2 regions of the Burkholderia sp. BC1 genome follow, and region 2 is predicted to be linked to the other one. Evidence: predicted binding sites of a transcription regulator. Region 2 holds the regulator's gene; the other holds the start of a gene.

Region 1 (11,117 bases), on a different contig from region 2:
GCACCAGCTGATTGACGTCAGTCTGGCCGTTGATGATGCGCTTGTCGGCGACATTGACCCGCGCTTCGGAACCGCCGGCGGGAACAGCCGATGCTTGCGGCGGCACCGCAAGATCGCCTTCGAAAATGTCACGGACCTGATGGGCGGCAGGCGACGCAGCCTGCATTCCGACAGCCATCCCCGCGGAGGTGCGCATCGCGTTTTGCTGCGCTCCGCTCGCGGGAGTTACGGCGGTCATCTCGTCATCCCAGTTGAGCATAAATTCTCACCATCAATTTAGAACGGTTTGTACCATCTTTTCCTGAGCGATAAAAGGGTTCGCTCACGAAAAATCCTTTTTTCGATTCGCGTTGCGACCTCGATACAACACTTTGAGCAACGCATCGTCGGTCATGCAGTGCGCGACCTGTGTCGCACATCGTTTGCGAGGTGCGCTCGACGCATCGAACGCTGATCGAAACGCGACGTCGTCGGGGATGTCTCGATCGCTCGTCGTTGCCTGTAACGCAGATGTCGCGTTACAGATTCCTTATCATTTTTTTAGTAGAGAGCGGCGCGCACTTCAACCTGGATCGCTCGTCGTGCGCGCCGCCCGCAGTCTCTTCGACTCAGGCGTGCAGCGTTACTGGCACGCTTCGCATTCGTCGAAGCCCGGGTCGCCCGGACGCATCGTGCACACCGGACCTTCCGCCTCGACCGGCGCGAGCGCCGCTGCATCGAGCGCGCCCGACGACACATCGCCGCCCGCCGCACCGAAGCCGCCCGCTGCGCCCTGCGCGCCGCCTGCCGCGCCGCCGCCGCTCGTCGGCACCGCGTTCAGCGCGCCGTGCGCGACCGTCGACTTCTCGACGTGCGTCGCCGCCATCGTGCGCAGGTAGTAGGTCGTCTTCAGGCCTCGCAGCCACGCGAGCTTGTAGACCTCGTCGAGCTTCTTGCCCGATGCGCCGGCCATGTAGATGTTCAGCGACTGCGCCTGGTCGATCCACTTCTGGCGACGCGACGCGGCCTCCACCAGCCACTTCGGATCGACCTCGAACGCGGTCGCGTAGATCGCGCGCAGGTCGGCCGGGATGCGGTCGATGCGCGACAGCATGCCGTCGAAGTACTTCAGGTCGGCGACCATCACTTCGTCCCACAGGCCGCGCTCCTTCAGGTCGCGCACGAGGTACTCGTTGACGACCGTGAACTCGCCCGACAGGTTCGACTTCACGTACAGGTTCTGGAAGGTCGGCTCGATGCACGCCGACACGCCGATGATGTTCGAGATCGTCGCCGTCGGCGCGATCGCGACGCAGTTCGAGTTGCGCATCCCGTGCGTCGCGATCCGTGCACGCAGCGTCGCCCAGTCGAGCGATTCGGACGAGTCGACCTCGACGTAGCCGCCGCGCGCTTCGGCCAGCAGCTTCAGCGTGTCCTGCGGCAGGATGCCGCGATCCCACAGCGAGCCGCGGTAGCTCGAGTAGCGGCCGCGTTCCTCGGCCAGCTCGGTCGACGCGTAGTAGGCGTAGTAGCAGACCGCTTCCATCGAGCGATCGGCGAACTCGACCGCCGCTTCCGACGCGTACGGCGTGCGCAGCAGGTGCAGGCAGTCCTGGAAGCCCATGATGCCGAGGCCGACCGGACGGTGCTTCAGGTTCGAGTTACGCGCCTTCGGCACCGCGTAGTAGTTGATGTCGATCACGTTGTCGAGCATGCGCATCGCGACGCTGATCGTGCGCTTCAGCTTGTCGTGGTCGAGCGCGTAGGTGCCGTCCGGCTGCTTGACGAGGTGCGCGACGAGGTTCACCGAGCCGAGGTTGCAGACCGCGATTTCGGTGTCGCTCGTGTTCAGCGTGATTTCGGTGCACAGGTTCGACGAGTGGACGACGCCGACGTGCTGCTGCGGCGAGCGCACGTTGCACGGATCCTTGAACGTGATCCACGGATGGCCCGTCTCGAACAGCATGCCGAGCATCTTGCGCCACAGCTGCTGCGCCGGAATCTTCTTGAACAGCTTGATCTCGCCGCGCGCGACTTTCTCTTCGTAAGCCGTGTAAGCCGCCTCGAAGTCCGCGCCGAACTTGTCGTGGAGATCCGGGCAGGTCGACGGCGAGAACAGCGTCCATTCGCCGCCTTCCATCACGCGCTTCATGAACAGGTCGGGAATCCAGTTCGCCGTGTTCATGTCGTGCGTACGGCGACGGTCGTCGCCCGTGTTCTTGCGCAGCTCGAGGAATTCCTCGATGTCGAGGTGCCACGATTCGAGGTACGCGCAGACCGCGCCCTTGCGCTTGCCGCCCTGGTTCACCGCGACGGCCGTGTCGTTGACGACCTTCAGGAACGGCACGACGCCCTGCGACTTGCCGTTCGTGCCCTTGATATGCGAGCCGAGTGCGCGCACGCGCGTCCAGTCGTTGCCGAGGCCGCCGGCGAACTTCGACAGCAGCGCGTTTTCCTTCAGCGCTTCATAGATGCCGTCGAGGTCGTCCGCGACCGTCGTCAGATAGCACGACGACAGCTGCGAGCGGTGCGTGCCCGAGTTGAACAGCGTCGGCGTCGAGCTCATGAAGTCGAAGCTCGACAGCACGTTGTAGAACTCGATCGCACGCGCTTCGCGGTCGATCTCGTTCAGCGACAGGCCCATCGCGACGCGCATGAAGAACGCCTGCGGCATTTCGATGCGCGTGCCGTCGACGTGCAGGAAGTAGCGGTCGTACAGCGTCTGCAGGCCGAGGTAGCCGAACTGCAGGTCGCGGCTCGCGTCGAGCGCTTCGCCGAGGCGCTTCAGGTCGAACTGCAGCAACTTGTCGTCGAGCAGGCCGGCTTCGACGCCGCGCTTCAGGAACTGCGGGAAGTATTCGGCGTAGCGCGTCGACATGTCGGCCTGCACGACTTCCTCGCCGAGGATCTCGCGGCGGATCGTGTGCAGCAGGATGCGGGCCGTGACCTGGCTGTATGCCGGATCCTTCTCGATCATCGTGCGCGCAGCGAGGATCGCCGAGTCGTAGACCTGGCTCATCGGCACACCGTCGTACAGGTTCTTCACCGTCTCCGCGACGATCGGATCAGGGTTAACCGCAGCGCCGAGGCCGTCGCATGCCGACACGATCAGCGCACGCAGCGCGTTCATGTCGAGCGGACGCGTGACGCCGTTGTCGACGACGTTGATGCCGCCCGTCGTCTCGCGCACGGCCGCCGTTTCCTCGCCCGCATGCTGGCGCTCGAGGTGACGCTTCTCGCGATACAGCACGTACGCGCGCGCGACGTTGTGCTCGCCGCCGCGCATCAGCGCGAGTTCGACCTGATCCTGGATGTCTTCGATATGGAACGTTCCGCCGTTCGGGCGGCTGCGCACGAGCGCGCGCACGACGTTGCGCGTGAGCTGGTCGACCAGCTCGCGCACGCGCGCGGACGCGGCGCCCTGCCCGCCGTTGACGGCCAGGAAAGCCTTGGTCACCGCGATCGCGATCTTCGACGGCTCGAACGCCACCACGCTGCCGTTGCGGCGGATCACCTTGTAGTCGGCGAACGTTGCCTGCGGCGCGAGCGCCGGCGCGCCTTGTTCGGCCCCGCCGAGAGGACGGCTCGATGCGCTCTCGTACTGGGACGTCGCGTTGTCGGTGGTTTGCATGTGCAAAGCTCCTGGTGTTGGATGGTGCGGAGAGAACCGCGGATTAAAACGAACGCTGCGCGATGCGGTGCGCAAGCGGTAAGAGGCGAGCGATGCGTCGGGGAAGCCGGTTCCGTCGATGCGCGACAACCGGTTCGGTCGTGTGCTTCGTCATGTCTACCCTACCCGCGATGTTCGCTGCGCTGATTGCGGCGCCTGGACTGCCCGGCCTGACGCGCCGCCCTGAGAACCCCGTTCGCCGGCGTTGCCCGCCGGCCGGTGCCGCTCGGGTTTCCCCTGCGACACACACTATATCTAGTGCAGAACTGCTCAACAGGCACCAAGTATAGTGGACATTCGAGCGAGGTCCAAACGGAGAATTTGCGCCGGAGGTCTTGACATCGCGCACGGGCAGACGCGACAAGGCATTGATCCGAGAAAAGGGTTTTTCCGGTCAAAAAACCCTGCGCTCACTGCTGCCGGAAAGGAAAGTATTCGGCGCCGAACCCGGCATCGCGCGCGAAGCGTTGCCAATCGAAATGCGGACCGGGGTCCGTCTTGCGGCCGGGCGCGACGTCGGAATGCCCGGCGAAGGCGTCGACCGGATAGCGCGCGGCGAGCGTACGCGCGAGCACGGCGAGCGTCGCGTATTGCGCATCGTCGAACGGCACGTCGTCCGCGCCTTCGAGCTCGATGCCGATCGAGAAGTCGTTGCAGCGCGGCCGGCCGAAAAACTCGGACGCACCGGCGTGCCACGCGCGCTCGTCGCACGACACGAACTGCACGAGCTCGCCGTCGCGGCGGATCAGGAAATGGGCGGAGACGCGCACGTCGCGCAGGTGACGCTGGTAGTACGGGTGCGCGTCGCAGTCGAGGCGATTCAGGAACAGCGCCTCGATCGCGTCGCCGCCGAACTCGCCGGGCGGCAGGCTGATGTTGTGCACGATCACGAGCGACGGCACCGCGCCCGCGGGCCGCGCCTCGAAGTTCGGCGAGCGCGCGTGGCGCGCTTCGCGCACCCAGCCGGCCGCGTCGACCGACAGCCGTCGCGCGTCGGTCATCGCGCGCCGCCCGCGCGTGCGGCGTGACGTTGCGCGTGCTCGGTGCTGCAGAAGTATTCGCCGCTCGCGGCCGCGATCGCATCGCCCTTCGGCGCATGCACGCCGCACTCGGCACAGCGCACCATCGGCTCCGGCAGCGAGCGCGCATCGCCGTTCGGACGCGCGGCACCGGCGCCGTAGCCCGGCGCGCCGGACGCATCGGCGCCGCGGCCTGCGCGCGCCTGCTCCTGCGCGTGACGCAGCTTGCGCGCGAGCCACGAACCGGCGAAGAAGAGAAGAATCAGGAGAAGAATCTGTCGCATCGGAAACCTGCGGTCAAACGACGGAGCGGTGCAGCAGCACCTCGAAAACGAACCGGCTGCCGACATACGCGAGCAGCAGCGCGGCGAACGACACGAGCACCCAGCGCGCCGCGCCGCGCCCGCGCCAGCCGGACGTCTTGCGCGCGATCAGCAGGCCGCCGAACATCAGCCACGACAGGATCGCGAACACCGTCTTGTGATCGAGGCGCAATGCGCGCGCATCGACCTGCTCGCTGAACAGGATGCCCGACGCGAGCGTCAGCGTGAGCAGCACGAAGCCGGCGCCGATCAGGCGGAACAGCAGCTTCTCGAGCGTGAGTAGCGGCGGCAGCGTTTCGAGCCAGCTCGCGATCCAGCCGGTCGAGCCGTCGCGCCCGCCGCTTCGCAGCGACTGCAGGCGCCGCTCGACCATCAGCATCAGCACCGCGTGCAGCGCCGCGATCGCGAACAGTCCGTACGCGATGTTCGCGATCAGGAAGTGCAGCTTGAACAGCGGTGCTGCGGCATAAGGCAGCACCCGCACGCCGCCGAACACGAGCGGCAGCAGCGATGCGCCGCAGGCGAGCGGCAGCACGAGCAGACGCAGGCTGTCGAGCGGGAAGAAGAAGCTCTCGATCCAGTAGATGCCGGCGCCGAGCCAGAACATCGCCGACAGCGCGAACGCGAAACCGAAGATCATCGCGTCGTGCGGGAAGATCGTCATGTGCAGCAGCACACCGTGCGCGACGAGCGCGGCGAACAGCAGCGCGCGCCCGACGCCGCTCATCCCGGACGCGGCCGACGCCGGAACGGGCACGGCCGGCACGCTCGCGACGAGCGGCGACGCCGCGCCCTGCCGATGCGTGCGCCAGCCTGCGACGGCAAGGCCGCCGTACAGGAATGCGGTGAGGGCATACAGTACAATATCCATGTTCGAAGTTTACACTAGGCCCCCTTCCCGCGACGGCTCCGTTATTCGATGACCGCCGCGCCTTCGGGCCCCACTGTCCATCGCTCCCCATGCTCGACAATCTCACTCAACGGATGGCGCGCGTCGTCAAGACGCTGCGCGGCGAAGCCCGGCTCACCGAGGCGAATACGCAGGAAATGCTCCGCGAAGTGCGTCTCGCGCTGCTCGAGGCCGACGTCGCGCTGCCGGTCGTCCGCGAATTCATCGCGAAGGTCAAGGAAAAGGCGCTCGGCGAGGAAGTGATCAGCAGCCTGTCGCCGGGCCAGGCGCTCGTCGGCGTCGTGCAGAAGGAGCTGACCGCCGTGATCGGCGGCGACTACGAAGGCAAGGCCGCCGAGCTGAACCTCGCGGTCTCGCCGCCTGCCGTGATCCTGATGGCCGGCCTGCAGGGCGCCGGCAAGACGACGACGGCCGGCAAGCTCGCGAAACTGCTGCGCGAGAAGTACAAGAAGAAGGTGCTGACCGTGTCGTGCGACGTCTATCGCCCGGCCGCGATCATGCAGCTGAAAACGGTGAGCGAACAGGTCGGCGCCGACTTCTTCCCGTCCACGCCCGACCAGAAGCCGGTCGACATCGCGGTTGCGGCCGTCGACTGGGCGAAGCGCCACTACCACGACGTGCTGATCGTCGATACGGCCGGCCGGCTCGGTATCGACGAAGCGATGATGCAGGAAATCGCCGCGCTGCACGGCGTGCTGAAACCGGCGGAAACGCTGTTCGTCGTCGACGCGATGCTCGGCCAGGATGCCGTCAACACCGCGAAGGCGTTCAACGACACGCTGCCGCTCACGGGCGTCGTGCTGACCAAGCTCGACGGCGACTCGCGCGGCGGCGCCGCGCTGTCGGTGCGGCACGTGACGGGCAAGCCGATCAAGTTCGTCGGCGTCGCCGAGAAGCTCGACGGCCTCGAGGTGTTCCACCCCGACCGGATGGCCAACCGGATCCTCGGCATGGGCGACATCCTCGCGCTCGTCGAGGAAGCGCAGCGCGGCGTCGACGTGCAGGCCGCGCAGAAGCTCGCCGACAAGGTGAAGAAAGGCGGCGACTTCGACCTGAACGATTTCCGCGCGCAGATCTCGCAGATGAAGAACATGGGCGGGCTGTCGTCGCTGATGGACAAACTCCCCGCGCAGTTCCAGCAGGCCGCAGCCGGCGCCGACATGGGCCAGGCCGAGAAGCAGATCCGCCGGATGGAAGGGATCATCAACTCGATGACGCCGGCCGAGCGCGCGAAACCCGAAATCATCAAGGCGACGCGCAAGCGCCGCATTGCAGCCGGCGCGGGCGTGCCGGTGCAGGAAGTCAACCGGATGCTGAACCAGTACGATCAGATGCGTACGATGATGAAGAAGCTGAAGGGCGGCAACATGCAGAAGATGATGCGCGGCCTGAAGGGCATGATGCCCGGTCTGCGCTGATTCCGTCCGCCGGCCGGCGCGCGGGTTTTTGCCGTAGCGCGCACCGGCCGTTGTGCTTCACTCTTATTTGTATACCGACTGTCCGCCAGAACACATGAACCGCGAAGAAGCCCTCCACATTTTCGAACACTCCGAAGAGATCGTCTCGGCGGACGCCGTCAACGCATCGATCGTCCGGATGGCCGACGCGATCCGCGCCGAGATCGGCGACGCGTTCCCGCTCGTTCTGTCGGTGATGGGCGGCGCGGCGGTGTTTACCGGGATGCTGCTGCCGCATCTCGATTTCCCGCTCGAATTCGACTACATCCACCTGACGCGCTATCGCAACACGACGCAGGGCAGCCCGGAGATGCACTGGCGCGTCGCGCCGCGCGAGTCGGTGAAAGACCGCATCGTGCTCGTGCTCGACGACATCCTCGACGAAGGCGAGACGATGGCCGCGATCCGCGACCGCATCCTCGACATGGGCGCGAAGCGCTTCATGTCGGCCGTGCTGTGCGAGAAGACGCTCGCGAAGGCGAAGCCGCTGCATCCCGACTTCTGCGGTTTCTCGGTGCCGGACCGCTACGTGTTCGGCTGCGGGATGGACGCGAAGGGCTACTGGCGCAACCTGCCGACGATCCGCGCGCTGACCGCGAACGTCTGAGCGCACGCCGGCTTCGCCGGCGCCAAACGGAAAGCGGCGCCCGGGTTCATGCCCGGAGCGCCGCTTTTTTTCGTCGTCGCGCGCGAAACGCGCGTCAGGTCTGCAGCTGGTGGACGAACGCGCGGATGCCGGCCAGCAGCATCTCGACCGAGATCGCGACGAGCACGAGGCCCATCAGCCGCTCGAACGCGGCGACCGTGCGCTCGCCGAGCCATTGCTGGATCCGTTCGGCCAGCACCAGCGTGATCGCGCAGAGGATCATCGTGACGGTCAGCGCACCGACCCATTCGAACATCTTGCCGGGCGCCTGCGACGTCAGCAGCATGACCGTCGCGAGCGCGGACGGCCCCGCGAGCGCGGGGATCGCGAGCGGCACGATGAACGGCTCGCCGCCCGCCCGCGGATCGCTGCCGAGCGCGCCGTCCGGATGCGGAAAGATCATCCGCAGCGCGATCAGGAACAGCACGATCCCGCCGCCGAGGCGCAGCGAGAGGTCGGTCAGGCTCATCATCCGCAGGAAGCGGTCGCCGACCACCATGAAGAACAGCAGGATCACGAACGCGATCCCGACCTCGCGCAGGATCAGCTTGACGCGCCGCTCGCGCGGCACGTCGCGCATCGCCGAAATGAACAGCGGGATGTTGCCGAGCGGATCGGTGATCAGCACGAGAAGCACGGTAGCCGACAGGAAGGTGTACTCCACCGCGTTCCCCGTCCGATCCGCTTAGTGCGCGAGCGCCGCGCGGACCTTCTCCGCGACCGTCGCCGCGGCCTCGCCGGCCGGCAGCAGCGTCGCTTCGGTGTCGCGGCGGCCCTGGTACTCGATCTTGCCGTCCTTCAGCCCGCGCTCGCCGATCACGAGGCGGTGCGGCACGCCGATCAGTTCCCAGTCGGCGAACATCACGCCCGGACGCTCGCCGCGATCGTCGAGGATCACGTCGATGCCGGCCGCCGTCAGTTCCGCGTACAGCTTGTCGGCCGCCTCGCGCACCGCGTCGCTGCGGTCGTAGCCCATCGGGCACAGCACGACTTCGAACGGCGCGATCGACTCCGGCCAGATGATGCCCTTGTCGTCGAAGTTCTGTTCGATCGCCGCGCCGAGAATACGCGTGACGCCGATCCCGTAGCAGCCCATCAGCATCGGCTGCGGCTTGCCCGATTCGTCGAGGAACGTCGCGCCCATCGCTTCCGAGTACTTGGTGCCGAGCTGGAACACGTGGCCGACCTCGATGCCGCGGCAGATGTCGATCGCGCCCTTGCCGTCCGGCGACGGATCGCCCTTCTTCACGTTGCGCACATCGGCGACCTCGGGCTCCGGCAGATCGCGGCCCCAGTTCACGCCGGCGATGTGATAGTCGACCTCGTTCGCGCCGACCACGAAATCGCTCATGTTCGCGACCGTGCGATCGGCGATCACCTTCACCGGCTTCTTCGTGCCGATCGGGCCGAGATAGCCGGGCGGCGTGCCGAACCACTCGACGATTTCCTGCTCGGTCGCGAAACGATGGTTCTTCAGCCCCGGCAGCTTCGATACCTTGATCTCGTTCAGATCGTGATCGCCGCGCAGCATCACGAGCCAGATGGTCGGCTCGGCGCCTTCGTTGTCGGTTGCGAGCACGATCGACTTGATCGTGCGCTCGAGCGGGATGTTCAGCAGCTCGGCGACGGCCTCGCACTTCGCCTTGCCCGGCGTCGCGACCTTCGTCAGCGCTTCGGCGGGCGCCGCGCGCTCGGCGATCAGCGGCAGCGCTTCGGCCGCCTCGACGTTCGCCGCGAACTCGGAGCTCGGGCAGTAGGCGATCGCGTCCTCGCCGGTATCGGCGATCACGTGGAACTCGTGCGAGAAGTTGCCGCCGATCGAGCCGCTGTCGGCCGCGACCGCGCGGAATTCGAGGCCGAGGCGCGTGAAGATGCGCACGTACGCGTCATACATCTTGCGATACGACTCGCGCAGGCCTTCCGCGTCCTTGTCGAACGAGTACGCGTCTTTCATGATGAACTCGCGGCCGCGCATCACGCCGAAACGCGGACGGATCTCGTCGCGGAACTTCGTCTGGATCTGATAGAAGTTCACCGGCATCTGCCGGTAGCTCTTGATCTGGTTGCGCGCGATGTCGGTGACGACTTCCTCGTGCGTCGGCCCGATCACGAAGTCGTTGTCCTTGCGGTCCTTGAAGCGCAGCAGCTCGGGGCCGTACTGCTCCCAGCGACCCGACTCCTGCCACAGTTCGGCCGGCTGCACGGCCGGCATCAGCAGTTCGACGGCGCCCGCCCGGTTCATTTCCTCGCGCACGATCGCCTCGACCTTGCGAATTGAGCGCAGACCGATCGGCAGATAGTTGTAGATGCCGCCGGCGACGCGACGGATCATGCCGGCGCGCACCATCAGCTTGTGACTGACGATCTCTGCGTCGGCCGGTGCTTCTTTGAGGGTGCCGATAAAGAAACGGGAAGCTTTCATGCGGACGGTTCCAAAAACGGCGCCCCCAGGCAGGGCGCCCGAAAAAGATTCAAGGTGAAAAAGCTGCGCGCGACGAACGACGATGGCGCAGATGACGTAGCAGACAAATCAGGGACAATTCAGCCGGCGCGCCTTGCGCGGATTCGCTCCGTCACGGTGCGCAGCGCCCGTTATCTGTTTATAATCAAAGCAATTTTAAAGGATTCGAAGGTGGTTGTATGCTGGATCGTGAAGGCTTTCGCCCGAACGTCGGCATCATCCTCTTGAACGCGCGCAACGAGGTGTTTTGGGGCAAACGGCTCCGCGAGCACTCCTGGCAGTTTCCTCAAGGCGGGATCAAGTACGGCGAGACCCCCATGCAGGCGATGTACCGGGAACTGCACGAGGAAACTGGCCTGCTGCCGGAACACGTCAAGATAATCGGCCGCACTCGCGACTGGTTGCGTTACGAGGTGCCTGACAAGTTCATCAAACGCGAAGTACGCGGTCATTACCGCGGCCAGAAACAGATCTGGTTCCTGCTGCGGATGCTCGGACGCGACTGCGACATTTGCTTGCGCGCGACCGATCACCCGGAGTTCGATGCGTGGCGGTGGAACGAGTACTGGGTGCCGCTCGATGCGGTAATCGAGTTCAAGCGGGATGTCTATCAGTTGGCGCTGACGGAACTGTCGCGCTTCCTGCGCCGCCC
Region 2 (11,117 bases):
CGGATCGGCATTGGGCCACGCCTCGATCAGGCAACGCGGCGGCTGCGCGGCCATCGGCCAATCGGCAAATGGCTGGAACGCGTCGGGATGCGCGAGCGCCGGCATGCGTTGCCACATGGTCGGCTCGCGTTGCGGCTGGCCCGGCAGCTCACCCTTCAGCTCACTCTGCGGCTCGCGTGCGCTCGAGTCGCGCGCAGTACCGCGCAACAACGCGGCGGTGCACGCGCCGAGCGCAGCATCGGCCGCATGGAACGCGATCAAGCGGTCGGACAGCGCGCGCGTGCGACGCGATTCCGTCAACGCGGATTCGAACCAGATGGCCGTCGACGCTGCGACCGCTGCACTCACTGCGATCACGGCAGGCAGCGCGAGCCCTGCGTCGCGGTGCCGGGAACCGCGACCGCGCCCCGCACAGGATCGCGTACTCGTCGGGCCGAGCGTCATTGCGATACCTCGCGTGCAGGTCGCGCGGACGACGCTCTATCGTCGGACCGCACGGACGCATTGCGCAGCGCGACGATGCGATGCAACGCGACACGCACGCGCCCGTCGCGCGCCACGGACATGCGTTCGTCACAATCGGTGTACCGAACGCGCGCATGCATCGCTTCGCCGCGCGCCTGCACGCACAAACGCACGGCGACGACGTTGCGCCAATCGTCCGCCCGCATGACATCCGCACGGACGAACTGCGTATCGCCGCGCCGCAGATAACGCACGCGCAACTGCTCGATACCGGACACCACCGGTTGAGGGACGCCGGGCCGGCCGCTGCCCTCGCAGTACAGTTCCGGTTCGCCGGTCGAAGGGCTGACGTGCGCGTCGAAACGGTTGGCGACGAGCGGCCGTTCGCCCGGCATCCCCACGCCCTGCCCCAGACAATCGGACACCTGCCCGCTCGCAGTCGGCCATGTCGATATGGCATCGCCGATATAGCGCACGAGCAGCGCGTCGGACGATTGCCGGACGGAATCGCACTGCAGTTGCGCAGCGTCGCCTCGCATGCGCGCGGACGCACAGCCGAACACCGGCGACCACGACGACGAAGACGACGATGCACCGACATCCAGCGGACGAAACCCCGCCATCTGGACTTGCTGGCCGATCAGCATCAGCGCGGTTCCCGCCGCATCGCGCAACGCGAATGCATCGTCTGCGCGCCGCTGCGCGATGCGCTGAGCGTGGTACAGCGCACCGGCTGCGGCCAGCACGAGCAGTCCGACGAGCATCGCAATCAGCACTTCGAGCAGCGTATGCGCACGCATCCGGCGTTCAGCGTTCATCCACATCGGCCTCCCGAAACGGAATGCGCACGCATGATGGCGGCTGCGCCGATGGAACCGCGTTCCCGCACTGCGCCTGCGAAGGCGCTACGGGATGCTCGCCACGCCAGGCCACGATCGCGAATTGCACGCCGCCGGGCCCGCTGTCGATCGCAGTCGAACCGCCGGGCAACGACGCAGCCGCCAACGTCGCGACGCCACCGTCCGCGCCGCGAGCGGCACGCCGGTATTCGAGGCGCGCGTCGGCAAGCCACAGCGCGCGCGCGCGCCATACCGTCGCCCGCTGCGCACGCGCCATCGCAAGCTGGCTGCCCGCCACCGCCAGCATCACGATCGCGAGCAGCGCGATCGCGAGCATCGCTTCGAGCAGCGACGTGCCGCGCGACCGGTTGCGCGCCGCGATCATGCCGCGTCGCACCGGCCGGTCGACAGGCGCGCACGGCCGCCCGCCGCAAGTCGCACGCAGCGGGACAGGCGCGCGCCATCGAGCGCCGGCACATCGCGCCGCGGACGCAATTCGAAGCGCCGGATTCCGCCGATCACCTGCCCCGCGGGCGGCACGAAAGCCAGTTCCTGCGGGGCGCCCGCAACGGCAATTTCCCGATCGGGCGGATAGCGGCGCAACACGCGCAAAGCGCCTTCGAACTCGCCCGCGACGAGCCAGTCGCATGACCACTCGGCCGGCCCGCAGCGCTGCGCGGCGCGCAGACAAGCGCCGTTGCGGTCGGCACGGCAGAGCGTGACGCGTACGCCGAGACGCGTTGCCTCGGCGCGTGCGAACGACAGCGCACCGAGCAAGGTGCGAGCACGTGCATCGACACGCTCGCGCATCCGCCACTGATCGAAGACGGGCACGGCGTAAAGACCGAGACCGGCCGCAATCGCTATCGCGACCATCAGTTCGACGAGCGTGAAGCCGCCGACGTGTCGCCCGTCCTTCAATCCTGCCTGCCCGCACCGTTCCATCGCCGCGCTCCGCCAACGTGATGCAACGACTCTAGCGACGTGCGGCGACGCGCACCATATGCCGAACGGCCGACTGACGGCGAGCGCGTGCAACCGACACAATCGGCGCGAACTGAACGACAGGAGCAGGCGATGAACGGACGCAGCGCGTCAGCGCTTACGCGGAGGCTTGGCGGGAGAGGCGCGACGGAACTCTTCGATCACGTCGGCAAATTCGGACACGTCCTCGAACCGGCGATACACCGATGCGAAACGGACATAGGCAATCGTATCGAGCCCGCGCAACTCGTTCATCACGAGCTCGCCGAGCTTCTCGCTACGCACTTCACGCTCGCCGGTTGCGAGCAGTTGATATTCGATGCGAGCGACCGCCGCGTCGATCGCATCCGCAGCAACGGGCCGCTTGCGCAGCGCGAGTTGCATGCTGGCGACGATCTTGCGACGGTCGAATTCGGTGCGGCTGCCGTCCTTTTTCACGACGGACGGCAGGGCCAGCTCGACCCGTTCGTACGTCGTGAAACGCTTGTCGCAAGCCGAGCAGCGACGGCGCCGGCGAATCGCGGCGCCATCTTCGGACACACGCGAGTCGACCACCTGCGTGTCGTCGTGCCGGCAGAACGGGCAGCGCATCGTCGATCAGCGGTAGACCGGGAAGCGCTTGGTCAGCTCGGCGACCTGTGCGCGCACGCGCTCGATCGTCGCTGCGTCTTCCGGGTTCTCGAGCACGTCGGCGATCAGGTTGCCGACCTGCTCCGCTTCGGCCGGGCCGAAGCCGCGCGTGGTCATCGCCGGCGAGCCCAGACGAATGCCGCTCGTCACGAACGGCTTTTCCGGATCGTTCGGAATCGCGTTCTTGTTCACGGTGATGTGCGCGGCGCCCAGCGCGGCTTCCGCCGCCTTGCCGGTGATGTTCTTCGCACGCAGGTCGACCAGCATCACGTGGCTTTCGGTGCGGCCCGACACGATCCGCAGGCCGCGCTTGACGAGCGTCTCGGCCAGCACACGGGCGTTCTCGACCACCTTCTGCTGATAGGCCTTGAACTCCGGCGACAGCGCTTCCTTGAACGCTACGGCCTTCGCCGCGATCACGTGCATCAGCGGACCGCCCTGGATGCCCGGGAAGATCGCCGAGTTGATCTGCTTCTCGTACTCGGCCTTCATCAGGATCACGCCGCCGCGCGGGCCGCGCAGGCTCTTGTGCGTGGTCGTCGTGACGAAGTCGGCGTGCGGCACCGGGTTCGGATACACGCCGGCAGCGATCAGCCCCGCGTAGTGCGCCATGTCGACCATCAGGTATGCGCCGACCGACTTCGCGATCTTCGCCAGACGCTCGAAGTCGATCTTCAGCGCGAACGCCGACGCGCCCGCGACGATCAGCTTCGGCTTGTGCTCCTGCGCGAGCTTCTCGGCCGCTTCGTAGTCGATGTCTTCGTTCTCGTTCAGCCCGTAGCTCACCACGTTGAACCACTTGCCCGACATGTTGACCGGCGAGCCGTGCGTGAGGTGGCCGCCGTGCGCGAGGCTCATGCCCATGATCGTGTCGCCCGGCTTGAGCATCGCGAAGAACACGCCCTGGTTCGCCTGCGAGCCGGAGTTCGGCTGCACGTTGGCCGCTTCGGCGCCGAACAGTTGCTTGACGCGGTCGATCGCGAGCTGCTCGACGACGTCGACGTACTCGCACCCGCCGTAGTAGCGCTTGCCCGGATAGCCTTCCGCGTACTTGTTCGTGAGCTGCGAGCCCTGCGCGGCCATCACGGCCGGGCTCGTGTAGTTTTCCGACGCGATCAGCTCGATGTGCTCTTCCTGGCGACGGTTTTCCTGCTCGATCGCTGCAAAGACTTCGGGATCGACGTTCGCGATGGTGCTTTGGGCTCTGTCAAACATACGGTTTCCGTTAAGTGTGTACAGGTTGACCGGGTGGCCGAGTACACTGCGCTGCTGGCAGGACCAGCTCGACGTGGCGGAAGAATCCGAGTGACGCGAGGCAGGACAGCCACCGGCGATGCACGCGACGGCGCACAACGGCTGCCCAGGCGAACGGCAAAAACGGCGCCCTGCGCTTCACGGTGGGATGCTCCACCTTGAACCCGAGGGTTCTATCGCCAGTCACGCAGGGGTGATGAGCGCGTTAGTGTATTGGATGCGCCATGAATAGGCAACCGCGCCCCCGGCCGCAGGAAGAATCGGGGCCGGAACCGAATCGCCTTGTCCGGCGCGCGCGACGCCGTTGTCGCGGTGCGGCATTCCCGGCGCGTTTGCGCGATACTACGCGCTACTTTTTTACCGACCAGGAGCAGCAATGATCGTGTTCGTCACAGGCGCGTCCGCCGGCTTCGGCGCCGCCATCGCCCGTGCCTTCGTCAAGGGCGGCCACCGCGTGGTCGCCACGGCGCGCCGCAAGGAGCGGCTCGACGCGCTCGCCGCGGAGCTCGGCGACGCGCTGCTGCCGCTCGAACTCGACGTGCGCGACCGCGCGGCCGTGGAAGCCGTGCCGGCCGCCCTGCCCGCCGAGTTCGCGGCGCTCGACGTGCTCGTCAACAATGCGGGCCTCGCGCTCGGCGTCGAACCGGCTCACAAGGCGAGCCTCGACGAATGGCACACGATGATCGACACGAACTGCACGGGCCTCGTCACCGTCACGCACGCGCTGCTGCCCGGCATGATCGAACGCGGCCGCGGCCACATCTTCAACATCGGCTCCGTCGCCGGCTCCTACCCGTACGCCGGCGGTAACGTGTACGGCGCGACCAAGGCTTTTGTCAGACAATTCAGCCTGAACCTGCGTGCCGATTTGCTGGGCACGCCGCTGCGCGTGACCGACATCGAGCCGGGTCTATGCGGCGGCACCGAGTTCTCGAACGTCCGCTATCGCGGCGACAACGAAAAGGCCGCCAACGTGTATGCGAACGTGCAGCCGCTGATGCCCGAGGACATCGCCGACACCGTGTACTGGATCGCGACGCGTCCCGCCCATGTGAACGTCAACGCGATCGAGTTGATGCCGATCGCGCAGGCGCCGGGCGGCCCGACCGTGCATCGCGGCTGAATCGCCGCGCGGGCCCGGCCGACGGCCGGCCCGCGGTGTACTGCGACTACTACATTCCGTTACGAATCGGTTGCGAATCGGACCCTTCCCTTCCGGTAGAATGCGCGCCATGACTCAGCCTACCCGCTCGTCGGACGTGCCTTCCGGCTTTACCTGGCCGGTGCGCGTGTACTACGAGGACACCGATGCCGGCGGCATCGTTTTCTACGCCAACTACCTGAAATTCTTCGAGCGCGCCCGCACCGAGTGGCTGCGCGCGTGCGGTATCGACCAGCGTCGGCTCGCCGACGAGACGGGCGCGCTCTTCATCGTCCGCAGCACGTCGCTCGACTACCGCGCGCCGGCGCGACTCGACGACATGCTGACGATCACGAGCCGTCCCGCACGCATCGGTCGCGCATCGGTGGAATTCGTACAGGAAGCGTGGCGTGGCGACACGCTGCTCGTGGCCGGGCAAATCCGCATCGGCTGCGTCGACCGCACCGGCATCCGGCCCGCGGCGATCCCGCCGGCCGCGCTGGATGCGCTGCAACGCGGGCCCGTCGCGAATGCCGGGCCCGGCGAACTGTCAACGAAGCTCGCATGAGCGCCGTTTAGACAAAGCCTATGAACTCGCCTTTCTGAATCGATACTAAGCAAGGTTCGACCTCAGGCGCGGCAGGCGCATTCCGGCCCTGCCCGCCGGCGCGTCGCACTGCACGCACACCGGGCGCCCCGGGCACCCCGAAGGGACGTTACTTCAAACCTCTATGAACACTTCTCAAGACCTGTCGATCATTTCCCTCGTTCTCAACGCGAGCGTGCTGGCCCAGGCCGTGATGGGGCTGCTGCTGCTGCTGTCGCTGATGTCGTGGACCTTCATCTTCCGCAAGTGGTTCGCGATCCGCCGTGCGCGCGCGCAGACCGAGCGCTTCGAACGGGACTTCTGGTCGGGCGGCGATCTGCAGGCGCTCTATCAGAGCGCCGCGAACAACCGCCACACGATCGGCGCGCTCGAGCGGATCTTCGAGTCGGGGATGCGTGAGTTCCTGAAGGCGAAGGAAAAGCGTCTTAGCGATCCGGGGCTCGTGCTCGACGGCGCTCGCCGCGCAATGCGCGCATCGTTCCAGCGCGAGATGGACGTGCTCGAATCGAACCTCGCGTTTCTCGCGTCGGTCGGCTCGGTGAGCCCGTATATCGGTCTGTTCGGCACCGTCTGGGGGATCATGAACTCGTTCCGCGGGCTCGCGAACGTGCAGCAGGCGACGCTCGCGAACGTCGCGCCGGGCATCGCCGAGGCGCTCGTCGCGACCGCGATCGGCCTGTTCGCCGCGATTCCGGCGGTCGTCGCGTACAACCGCTACGCGCACGACATCGACCGCCTCGCGATCCGCTTCGAGACCTTCATCGAAGAGTTCTCGAACATCCTCCAGCGTCAGGCCCAATAAGGAGCGCGCGATGGCAGGCACCCCCATTCGATCGAGCATGCGCGGCGGCCGCTCGCGCCGCGCGATGGCCGACATCAACGTCGTCCCGTACATCGACGTGATGCTCGTGCTGCTCGTGATCTTCATGGTCACGGCGCCGCTCGTCGCCCCGTCGATCATCAATCTGCCGACCGTCGGCAACGCGGCGCCGCAGGAGCAGACGCCGCCGGTCGTCGTCAACATCAAGGCCGACCGCACGATGAGCGTCAAGTACAAGGGCGACTCCGGCGCGACGCAGGAAGACACGATGACGAAGGCCGAGCTCGACAGCTTCATTTCGGCCCGACAGGCCGATCACCCGGATCAGCCGGTCGTGATCGCAGCCGACAAGACCGTGCAGTACGATGCAGTCATGACCGTGATGTCGGATCTGAAGGCGCGCGGCGTCAAGCGCGTCGGCCTCCTCGTCAAATCGCAATGAACCGGTTATCCCCGCGCAGCACCGCCTATCCGCCTCAGCCGCCGCGCGAGCGCGGCACGTGGCGCGCGTTCGCGCTCGCCGCGCTGATGCATGTGCTGCTCGCGCTGTTTCTCTATCATGGCGTGCAGTGGCAAAACAGCACGCCGGCCGGCGCCGAAGCCGAGCTGTGGACGGAGGTGCCCGACGTCGCGGCGCCGCGCCCGGTCGTGACGCCGCCGGCGCCCGCGAAGGTCGCGCCGCCCCCTGCCCCGGTTCGCGACGAGCAGGCCGACATTGCGCTTCAGCAAAAGAAGCGGCAGCAGGAAGCGGCCGCACGCGAGGCGCTGCTCGAGCAGCAGCGCCGCGCGCAGCAGCAAAAGGCACGCGAGGAAGAGGAAGCGCGGCGCCAGCAGCTCGCGGCCCAGCAGGCAGCCGCGCTCGCCGCACAGAAGGCAGCCGAACGCGAAAAGCAGAAGCAGGCCGAGAAGCTCAAGCAACAACAGCTCGCCGAGCAGCAGAAGCTCGAACAGCAGAAACTCCAGCAGCAGAAACAGCAGCAGCTCGAGGCGCAGCAGGCAGCCAAGGCGAAAGCCGAAGCGGCCGCGAAGGCCAAGGCGGAGGCCGCGGCAAAGGCGAAGGCCGAAGCAGCGGCGCGCGCGAAGGCCGATTCGGCCGCGAAGGCGAAGCTCGACCAGGAACGGCGCGCGCGTCTCGCGCAGATGCAGGGCCTGGCCGGTGCAGGCGAAGGCGGCGGCGAAGGGCTCGCGAAGAGCGGCACCGGCTCGGGCGCCGGCGGCAACGCGGCATCGCCCGGCTATCCGGACAAGGTGCGTCGCCGCGTGAAGCCGAATATCGTCTGGGGCGGGGAGCGTGCCGGCCTGACGACGGTCGTCGCGATCCGCTGCACGCCGTCGGGCAACGTGTTGAGCGTATCGATCCGCCGTTCGAGCGGAAATTCGGGGTGGGATCAAGCCGTGGTCAATGCGATCCAGGCGTCGGTCCCGTTGCCGCCCGATTCTAACGGTCGTACCCCGGCGGACATTACGATTACCTTCAAGGCGGCGGAGTGACGGGAAATGCGCTTACACTCCGGCCGTCGCTGTCCGACGGGAACGAATCGGGTATTTTTACAGTCTCTGCGGTTGCGCAGCGATCCATGTCATACGGGAAGCAAGAAGCATGAGTTTGATGACGAAGCTAGGTTTCAGGGCACTCGTGGCCTCGTGCCTGATTGCGGCCGGCAGTGCCGCTAACGCGCAGGTCAACGTGCTGATCACCGGCGTCGGTTCGACCCAGTTCCCCATCGCCACCGCGAACTTCGCGAATGAGGCAGGCCTGCCGCAGCAGGTCACGTCGATCGTCCGTGCCGATCTTGCCCGCAGCGGCAAATTCACCAACATCGACGCCGGCAGCACGCCCGTGCCCGAGACGGCCTCGGTCGATCTCGGCGCGTGGAAGGCCAAGGGTGCGAACGCGTTCGTCGCGGGCAGCGTGAACCGCGAGGGCAACGGTCAGTACAAGATCAACTTCATCCTGTACGACACCGTGAAGCAGCAAAGCCTCGGCGGCCTGTCGCTCAGCGCCAACGACACGACGCTGCGCACGGCCGGGCACAAGATCGCCGACTACATCTACCAGAAGCTGCTCGGCGTGCGCGGCGTGTTCGCGACGCGTCTGTCGTACGTGATCAAGACGGGCAACCGCTACCAGCTGCAGATTTCGGACTCGGACGGCCAGAACGCGCGCATTGCGCTGTCGAGCACCGAGCCGATCATCTCGCCGGCGTGGTCGCCGAGCGGCACGAAGGTCGCTTACGTGTCGTTCGAGCGCAAGAAGCCGATCGTCTACATCCACGATCTGCCGACCGGCCGCCGCTACATGGTCTCCGACCAGAAGGGCAACAACAGCGCGCCGGCGTGGTCGCCGGACGGCAATACGCTCGCGGTCGCATTGTCGCTGACGGGCAACACGCAGATCTACTCGGTCAATTCGAACGGCGGCGGCCTGCGCCGTCTCACGCAGAGCAGCTCGATCGACACCGAGCCGTTCTACTCGCCGGACGGCCACTGGATCTACTTCACGAGCGATCGCGGCGGTGCGCCGCAAATCTATCGGATGCCCGCGCAAGGCGAAAGCGCCGGCGCGGCGCAGCGCGTGACCTTCACCGGCAGCTACAACACGAGTCCGCGCGTGAGCCCGGACGGCAAGCTGCTCGCTTACATCTCCCGTACGGGCGGGGGCTTCAAGCTGTACGTTCAGGATCTGCAAACCGGCGCGGCGAACGCTATCACCAACACGAATCGCGACGAGTCGCCGAGCTTCGCGGCAAACGGCCAGTACATTTTGTACGCCACGCAGTCGGGCGGTCGCAACGTGCTCGCTGCGGTGCCTTCCGACGGCAGTGCGCCGCCGCAGATTCTGTCCGTCCAGGGCGGCTCGGTTCGTGAGCCGTCGTGGGGGCCCTTCATGCAATGACCACAAGGAGAGTAACCATGATGTCGAAAAAAGTTCGTCTGGCCCTGGCCGTGATGATGATCGGCGCGCTCGCAGCGTGTAAGTCGGGTGTGAAGCTCGACGACAAGGCAAACGCCGGTGCGATGAGCACGCAACCGAGCGCCGACAACGTCGCGCAAGTGAACGTCGATCCGCTGAACGATCCGAACAGCCCGCTCGCGAAGCGCAGCATCTACTTCGACTTCGACAGCTATTCGGTGAAGGACGAGTATCAGCCGCTGCTGCAACAGCACGCTCAGTATCTGAAGAGCCACCCGCAGCGCCACGTGCTGATCCAGGGTAATACCGACGAACGCGGCACGAGCGAGTACAACCTCGCGCTGGGCCAGAAGCGTGCGGAAGCCGTGCGCCGCGCGCTCGCGCTGCTCGGCGTTGCCGATTCGCAGATGGAAGCCGTGAGCCTCGGCAAGGAAAAGCCGCAAGCAACGGGTCACGACGAAGCGTCGTGGGCGCAGAACCGCCGCGCCGATCTCGTCTACCAACAGTAAGTAACGGAAGAATCGCTGTATGACGCACCGTGTAACCTGGCTGCGCGCGGTCGCAGCGTTCTGCGTCGTCGGCGCGGCGTGGTCGGCCGCGCCGGCGCACGCCGGCATGTTCGACGACAACGAAGCACGCCGCGCCGTGCTCGATCTGCGCAGCAAGAGCGACAACCTGGCGAACCAGTTGTCGGCCGCCCAGCGTACGATCCTCGATCAATCCGCCCGCCTCGACCAGCTGAACCAGCAGGTCGCGACGCTGCGCGGCGAGAACGAGGATCTGACGAACCGGCTGACGACGCTCGAGCGGCAGCAGAAGGAGTACTACGAAGATCTCGACACGCGTCTCAAGAAGTTCGAGCCGCAGCAGAAGACGATCGACGGCGTGGAAGGCACCGTGCAGCCGGGTGAAACGGATGCGCTCAACGCGGCGCAGCAGCAGTTCCGCAACGGCAACTTCAAGGCGGCTGCGGCGTCGTTCCGCAGCTTCATCGCGAAGTATCCGCAGAGCCCATACCAGCCGACCGCGCAATACTGGCTCGGCAATGCGCAATACGCGCTGCGCGACTACCGCGGTTCGACGGCGACGTGGCAAGCGATCGTGAGCAAGTACCCGCAGCACCCGCGCGCCGCCGACGCCCTCGTGGCGATCGGCACGAACCAGCTCGAGCAAGGCCAGAAGGCGGCCGCGAAGAAAACGTTCGAGCAGGTCGTGTCGCAGTACGCGGGATCGAACGCGGCGCAGACGGCGCAGGGCAAGCTCGAGTCGATCAAATAATTATCGCGGCGGGTTGTTGACGAACCCACAATCCGTCGCTATAATCTTTTGCTCTTTGGGTCGTTAGCTCAGTTGGTAGAGCAGCGGACTTTTAATCCGTTGGTCGCAGGTTCGAATCCTGCACGGCCTACCAAAGAATTCAAGGACTTACATCGTTTCGGCGTGTAAGTCCTTTTCTATTTCCG

Evidence for each region. Region 2 encodes NrdR, which represses ribonucleotide reductase genes. Its sites were predicted from a motif close to CACNANATNTNGTG; they were not measured.
Region 1: ACSHSS_RS02150 (ribonucleoside-diphosphate reductase subunit alpha) is a predicted target of NrdR. The motif match lies at 3,897-3,910, and genes of this name have one in related genera.

Annotation. Positions count from the first base shown of each region.
Region 1 covers NZ_JBQYLP010000002.1:193,739-204,855, forward strand. The annotation lists gene ACSHSS_RS02145 (ribonucleotide-diphosphate reductase subunit beta) at 1-259, opposite strand, end outside; gene ACSHSS_RS02150 (ribonucleoside-diphosphate reductase subunit alpha) at 623-3,610, opposite strand; gene ampD (1,6-anhydro-N-acetylmuramyl-L-alanine amidase AmpD) at 4,060-4,650, opposite strand; gene ACSHSS_RS02160 (PP0621 family protein) at 4,647-4,952, opposite strand; gene ACSHSS_RS02165 (cytochrome C assembly family protein) at 4,966-5,862, opposite strand; gene ffh (signal recognition particle protein) at 5,952-7,319, shown strand; gene ACSHSS_RS02175 (hypoxanthine-guanine phosphoribosyltransferase) at 7,414-7,965, shown strand; gene ACSHSS_RS02180 (MarC family protein) at 8,060-8,668, opposite strand; gene ACSHSS_RS02185 (proline--tRNA ligase) at 8,690-10,426, opposite strand; gene ACSHSS_RS02190 (RNA pyrophosphohydrolase) at 10,645-11,117, shown strand, end outside.
Region 2 covers NZ_JBQYLP010000084.1:1,615-12,731, forward strand. The annotation lists gene ACSHSS_RS26705 (pilus assembly PilX family protein) at 1-354, opposite strand, end outside; gene ACSHSS_RS26710 (PilW family protein) at 441-1,283, opposite strand; gene ACSHSS_RS26715 (type IV pilus modification PilV family protein) at 1,273-1,689, opposite strand; gene ACSHSS_RS26720 (GspH/FimT family pseudopilin) at 1,686-2,249, opposite strand; gene nrdR (transcriptional regulator NrdR) at 2,400-2,879, opposite strand; gene glyA (serine hydroxymethyltransferase) at 2,886-4,133, opposite strand; ZMP/ZTP riboswitch at 4,270-4,369, opposite strand; gene ACSHSS_RS26735 (SDR family NAD(P)-dependent oxidoreductase) at 4,549-5,295, shown strand; gene ybgC (tol-pal system-associated acyl-CoA thioesterase) at 5,396-5,881, shown strand; gene tolQ (protein TolQ) at 6,045-6,722, shown strand; gene tolR (protein TolR) at 6,733-7,182, shown strand; gene tolA (cell envelope integrity protein TolA) at 7,179-8,231, shown strand; gene tolB (Tol-Pal system beta propeller repeat protein TolB) at 8,341-9,636, shown strand; gene pal (peptidoglycan-associated lipoprotein Pal) at 9,654-10,163, shown strand; gene ybgF (tol-pal system protein YbgF) at 10,183-10,932, shown strand; tRNA gene ACSHSS_RS26775 (tRNA-Lys) at 10,990-11,065, shown strand.